Regions from separate parts of the Nostoc sp. DSM 114159 genome, predicted to be linked through region 2. Evidence: predicted binding sites of a transcription regulator. Region 2 holds the regulator's gene; each other region holds the start of a gene.
The links. The regulator HrcA, encoded in region 2, represses chaperone genes, less so after heat shock. The targets are predictions, from matches to a motif close to TTAGCACTCNNGANTCNNGAGTGCTAA.
Positions count from the first base shown of each region.

Region 1: a site for HrcA is predicted at 1,364-1,390, ahead of groES (co-chaperone GroES). Genes of this name have one in related genera too.
Region 3: a site for HrcA is predicted at 736-762, ahead of groL (chaperonin GroEL). Genes of this name have one in related genera too.

Region 1 covers NZ_JBPFEH010000001.1:5,064,044-5,066,320, reverse strand. Annotated here, with positions in the region: gene groL (chaperonin GroEL) at 1-933, opposite strand, end outside; gene groES (co-chaperone GroES) at 1,029-1,340, opposite strand.
Region 2 covers NZ_JBPFEH010000001.1:6,311,044-6,313,320, forward strand. Annotated here, with positions in the region: gene ACR5KR_RS26660 (rhodanese-like domain-containing protein) at 1-272, shown strand, start outside; gene hrcA (heat-inducible transcriptional repressor HrcA) at 743-1,873, shown strand; gene ACR5KR_RS26670 (DUF2834 domain-containing protein) at 1,993-2,277, shown strand, end outside.
Region 3 covers NZ_JBPFEH010000001.1:2,243,167-2,245,443, forward strand. Annotated here, with positions in the region: gene ACR5KR_RS09100 (MraY family glycosyltransferase) at 1-637, opposite strand, end outside; gene groL (chaperonin GroEL) at 795-2,277, shown strand, end outside.

The DNA of each region.
Region 1 (2,277 bases), 1.2 Mb from region 2:
GGTGTTATCTAGCTTCAAACCAGCATCTTCGGTAACTAGTTGACCGCCAGTTAAAACAGCGATGTCTTCTAGCATAGCTTTGCGGCGATCGCCAAAGCCAGGAGCCTTAACAGCAGCCACGTTAAGTACACCGCGTAAACGATTTACTACCAAGGTTGCCAAAGCTTCTTTTTCAATATCTTCGGCGATAATTACCAAAGGACGACCAGCACGAGCTACTTGCTCTAACACTGGTACTAGGTCTTGTACCAAAGCGATTTTCTTATCAGTTAGCAGTAGGAAAGGTTCATCAAAAACCGCTTCCATCCGTTCAGCATCGGTAGCGAAATAAGGAGAGATGTAGCCTTTATCAAAGCGCATCCCTTCAGTGATTTCCAACTCGGTGAACATAGATTTCCCTTCTTCTAGGGAAATTACGCCTTCCTTGCCCACCTTGTCCATTGCTTGGGCAATCATCTGACCAACTTCTTCGTCGTTACCAGCCGAGATCGCACCAACTTGGGCAATGGCTTTGGAATCTTCCACTGGACGGGCGTGTTGAGCAATTTTGTCTACAAGGAAGCCAGTAGCTTTGTCAATACCACGCTTGAGGGAAATTGCGTTAGCACCAGCTGCAACGTTCCGCAAGCCTTCTTTGACGATCGCATGAGCTAAAACGGTAGCGGTGGTAGTACCATCGCCCGCTGCATCATTGGTCTTAGAAGCAGCTTGACGAATCAGAGCTACACCAGTGTTTTCAATGTGGTCTTCTAATTCGATTTCTTTGGCGATCGTTACACCATCATTGACGATTTGCGGTGCGCCAAATTTCTTTTCTAAGACTACGTTACGACCTTTAGGGCCAAGGGTAACAGCTACAGACTCAGCCAGGATGTCAATGCCTCGCTCTAGGGCGCGACGGGCGTTTTCGTTGTAGATAATGCGCTTTGCCATATTATTTGTCCTTTGTCATTTGTCCTTTGTCCTTTGTCCTTTGTCTTTTGTCCTTTGTCATTGGCTAATGACTAATGACCAGTGACTAATGACAATTAGATCACAACTGCTAAAATATCTTTTTCAGAAAGCAGTACATATTCTTCAGTGCCGAGCTTGATGTCAGTGCCAGCGTACTTAGAGTACAGCACCTTATCGCCGACTTTAATTTCCAATTCCTGACGGTTTCCATCGTCATTGCGCTTGCCAGGGCCAAGAGCCACTACTTCCCCTACTTGGGGCTTTTCCTTGGCGGTATCGGGCAAATACAGACCACCTGCGGTCTTTTCCTCAGAGGCGCTCACTTTTATAAAAACGCGATCGCCTAAAGGTTTAACTGTAGAAACGCTTAGAGATAAAGCTGCCATAATTATTTTCTCCTCTCCAGAGTTTAGCACTCTCAACTCCTGAGTGCTAATTTACCGAAAACTGGCGTCCAATGGCAAGAATGCCTTGAGTACGGGTTCCCGAACTAGAAAGTCATAGATGTACTTAAGTATAAATGCTTAATTATTTATACCTTGCGGGTTTTGTTCTGTAAGTTACGAAGAGAGTAGGGGGTGGGGAGTTAGGAGTAGAGACGCGATTAATCGCGTCTGTACAGGAGTTAGGAGTTAGGAGTTATAAGAATTTTTCCCCATTCCCCTTCTCAGTCAACTTTATTTGCAAAGCTTGCAAATTGTTATAGAACTGTAATCAGGGAGCCGCTTGATGAGTAACAATACAGTGATAGCGATCCAGTCCAACCATCAAATTCCTAAAAAACTCAATCTTTGGAACATAAGACCCTAAGTAATTGTGTAGAAAGTTTAGGACTTGCAAAAATTCAGCGAGACATTTTTATTTGCGCTGACCAGGCAATTGCTGCTCAAAACGAGCTAGTCTGGAATTCTGGAATTACTTAAAAAAGCGACTTAAAGATTTAAAACTCGATGAGCCGTACTAAAGTTATTCTATTTGCGTCTATAAAACTAAAGCCAACTGCTTGCGTGTTTCTGGTTCTAGATCCATAATGGTGATTTACCCTGATGGTGTCTGGTATCGCCAAGCAAACCCGGAAGTTACTCTGCGGATCGTCCGAGAACACTGAATAGGTAATAAGGTGGTAGAAGAATATGCGTTTTCAATCCATCTTTTGCCTGAAACTTCCTTAGTTTCTTGTGAACACCTCATAGAGGCTTAACAACGAAAGGATATGGTATAGCAGTAGGCTTTAAGAAAGTGCGGGTTGGTTTTGAGGTAGGGTCATCTTTAAGCCAATACTTACTTGTGAGTCCGAAAGATTATTATTTAATCAGTGTTTTT
Region 2 (2,277 bases):
AGCTAGTAGATGTGCGTGAACCAGAAGAATTGGCGATCGCTAGCATTGAGGGCTTTGTTAACCTACCTTTAAGTCAATTTGCCGAATGGGGAGATCGAGTACCTACCCTCTTCAATCCCGAAGCCGAAACCTTGGTGTTATGCCACCACGGCATCCGCTCTGCCCAAATGTGCCAGTGGTTGATTGCTCAAGGTTTTACAAATGTGCAAAATATTTCGGGTGGTATTGATGCCTATTCCCAATTAGTAGACCCTTCAATTCCCCAGTATTAGCTTTTGCTGGGATACGTCACTCAGATGGAACTGACTCTTCCATCTGACTTTTGCTATGCTAGAGGCATAAGTACATCACTTTATAGGCTCACCGAAAAGCCTGCAATTTGGGCATAAAGTACATTTGCACAAAACTTTTTGACTGTGCCCAAATCCCACTTTAGCACTAGCCATTGTCAACAGATATGTATCTAATAATACTATTGCAAGCGCAAATTTGTGCAAAAGTACGGTTAGAAAGAAGCATCGTAAGGGTACATTATAACTAGCAGCTTTTGAAAAAAGGTTGAGCTACTATTTCAACCCTACTCTTAAAAAATGCTGTATGTATATAAACTTTAAAAATAATTATCATAATATAATTATATAATTTGCTATCTTAATAAATTATTAATATTCTCTGTTTTCGATTAAATTCACAAATTTCTTCAGAGTTTGATTAAAATTTGCCTTCAGCAAAACATAGGATAATGGAAGTTCAGTTAACAAATCGACAACAGCATATACTTTGGGCAACGGTACGTCACTACATTGCTACGGCAGAGCCTGTTGGTTCAAAGGCTTTGGTCGAGGAGTATGACCTTGGCGTAAGCTCGGCGACAATTCGCAATGTCATGGGTGTTTTAGAAAAGTCTGGATTGCTCTACCAACCACACGCTTCTGCTGGACGTGTACCTTCAGATTCAGGTTATCGTATTTATGTTGACCAGCTAATTACACCTTCTCTGCGTTCGCGCAGCGTGTCGCAGACAGAAACTATACGAACAGAAACTTTAGGGCGAGAAGTAGAGATAGCACTGCAAAAGCATCTCCAGTGGGAAGATCGCAGTTTAGAAACCTTACTACAAGGAGCCGCGCAGATTTTAGCAACCTTGAGTGGTTGTATTAGCTTGATCACTATGCCGCAAACGACTACAGCGCTATTGCGACATCTGCAATTAGTGCAAATTGAAGCTGGGCGGATCATGCTGATTGTAGTGACTGATGGTTATGAGACACATTCTAAATTGATGGATTTGTCGCCAACACCAGAAGAAACACAACGAGATTCAGAGGTAATCGATCGCGAGTTGCAGATTGTTTCTAACTTTTTGAATACCCACTTGCGGGGGCGAAGTCTGTTGGAATTAGCCAACCTCAACTGGAGCGAACTAGATCAAGAGTTCCAACGCTACGGGGAATTTTTGAAAAACTCAGTTGCCGAATTGACTCGTCGCACTCTTGCACCGACTGCAACCCAAATTATGGTTCGGGGTGTGTCAGAAGTTTTGCGCCAACCAGAATTTTCCCAGTTACAGCAGGTACAAACAATTATCCACCTGTTGGAGGAAGAACAAGACCAACTGTGGCGATTAATATTTGAAGAACCAGAACCGGAGGATGGTGGAAAACCAAAAGTAACGGTTCGCATTGGCGCAGAAAATCCATTAGAACCGATACGCACCTGCACCTTGATTTCTTCTAACTATCGCCGAGGTTCGATACCTGTAGGAAGTGTGGGAGTTTTGGGGCCAACGCGCTTAGATTATGAAAGTGCGATCGCAGTAGTAGCATCTGCTGCTGATTATCTCTCAGAAGCTTTCAGTTATTTCAATCCTTAATTAGTGATTAATCTTTAGGAACAAACCGCTACGCCTCTAGGCGAGCAAACAATACCATAGCAAGCAGATAGCTGGATTTGTAACGGCAAAATCAATAATTAATACTACTTAAATCTTTCATGCTTAGAAAAATTGCCTCTAGTCTACTGTGGCTGGGATTTGTTGTCTATGCTTTTTTCCTCGCGCCTCCTGAGCAACCTGGTACATTCGAGTTAATCAAAAACCTTTCTATTGGACAGTGGCAAGGCATTAACCCCTTAGTCATAGCACTATTCAACCTCATGGGCATCTGGCCTCTTATTTACAGTGCAGTAGTCTTTATTGATGGTAGAGGGCAAAAAATACCTGCTTGGCTGTTTGCTACTGTCTCTTTCGGAGTTGGTGCTTTCGCTTTGTTGCCGTAC
Region 3 (2,277 bases), 4.1 Mb from region 2:
CCAAAGCTGCGAGGACTAAGATTGCCGCCGCACGATTGTTAAATTGGGCACCAACGCCCAATAAACTCATGGCGGTAATAAAGCTAATTCCTCCTGCCAAGCCATCCATACCATCCATCAAATTGATGGCGTTGGTAATCCCTACTACCCATAATACTGTTAGCAACATGGACAGAAGTGAATCGATGGGAGTGCCAAACAGGACTTTGACACTGATGCCATTAGCTACCAGCAAAAGTGCCGTGACAATTTGCGCCCACAATCGCACAGAGGGCGGTAAGCCAAACTGATCGTCAATAAAGCCCACAAGGACTAATATCGAACCCCCCAACAGAATAGTGAGCACCTGAGCCAATACGTTTTGGAGTTCGATCGGTCGTAAAAGGCTAGCTAGTACCAGCGCGGCAATCACGCCCGCGTAGATAGCCAGCCCCCCTGCATTGGGTAAAGGTTCTCGGTTGAGTCGCCGTGCGTTAGGTTGGTCAGCCCAACCTACCCGCAAGGCGAATTTGCGTACTGTCGGAATTAAACGCCAAGTTACAAGCCAAGCCAAGAGGAACGTAAATACTACTGCCAACCAGCCGGTGCCGCTAGGGTCGGCAATACCAAGGGACTTAAGGGAGTTGTCTAGATTCATCTCCCAATTCAAGCATTACTGCCAGTATCTAATATGAGCATCACCTGTATATTAATCAATTTTTTTATTTCCATTTGTAACTTGAGCAGCCTGAGAGATTAGCACTCTGGCGCTGTGAGTGCTAAATTGTCTAATGGAAGCGCTGGAGAAATGAAACATGGCGAAAATTATTGCATTTGACGAGGAATCGCGGCGATCTCTAGAAAGGGGTGTTAACGCCCTTGCCGATGCCGTAAAAATCACCTTGGGGCCCAAAGGTCGCAATGTCCTTTTAGAGAAAAAATTTGGCGCACCTCAAATTGTCAACGATGGTATCACTGTTGCCAAGGAAATTGAATTAGAAGATCCTTTGGAAAATACTGGTGCAAGACTCATCCAGGAAGTGGCCTCAAAAACTAAAGATGTCGCTGGAGATGGGACAACCACCGCCACAGTTTTAGCACAAGCCTTAATTAAAGAAGGTTTGAAGAACGTCGCCGCAGGTAGTAACCCTGTGAGCTTGAGACGCGGGATCGACAAAACTATTGAGGCATTAGTAGAAGAAATTGCCAAAATAGCCAAGCCAGTAGAAGGAAGTGCGATCGCTCAAGTTGCCACTGTCTCTGCTGGTAACGATGAAGAAGTTGGTCAAATGTTAGCCCAAGCAATGGAAAAAGTCACCAAAGATGGTGTAATTACCGTTGAAGAATCTAAATCCCTGACAACTGAATTAGAAGTAGTTGAGGGGATGCAGATTGATAGAGGTTATATTTCTCCCTACTTCGTCACCAACAATGAACGGCAAATCGTCGAATTTGAAAACGCCCGGATTTTGATTACTGACAAAAAAATCAGCAGTATCCAAGATTTAGTGCCTGTGTTGGAAAAAGTTGCCCGTTCTGGTCAGCCGTTGCTAATTATCGCTGAAGATGTCGAAGGTGATGCTTTAGCAACTTTGGTGGTGAACAAAGCGCGGGGTGTACTAGCCGTGGCAGGGATTAAAGCACCTGGGTTTGGCGATCGCCGCAAAGCTTTGTTAGAAGATATTGCGATTCTCACTGATGGACAGTTGATTTCGGAAGAAATCGGCTTAAGCTTGGATACCGCTTCTCTAGAAGCGCTGGGAACTGCCCGCAAAATCACCATTGACAAAGAAAACACCACAATTGTTGCTGGTAGTGTCACCAAGCCAGAAGTACAAAAGCGGATTGGTCAAATTCGCAGACAGTTGGAAGAAACTGATTCTGAGTACGATAAAGAAAAACTTCAAGAACGCATCGCCAAGCTTGCTGGCGGCGTGGCAGTGATTAAAGTGGGTGCGGCAACCGAAACCGAACTCAAAGACCGCAAACTGCGGATTGAAGACGCGCTCAACGCGACTAAAGCTGCTGTAGAAGAAGGTATTGTTCCTGGTGGTGGAACAACCTTAATTCACTTAGCTAAGGCGGTAGCAGCGATTAAAAACACCCTAGAAAATGACGAAGAAAGAATTGGGGCTGATATTGTCGAACGAGCGCTAGAAGCCCCCTTGCGCCAAATAGCAGATAACGCTGGTGCTGAAGGTTCTGTGATCGTCTCTAGAGTCCGCGAGAGCGACATCAACATTGGCTATAACGCCGCTACTGGCGAATTTGAAGACTTGATTGCTGCTGGTATTATCG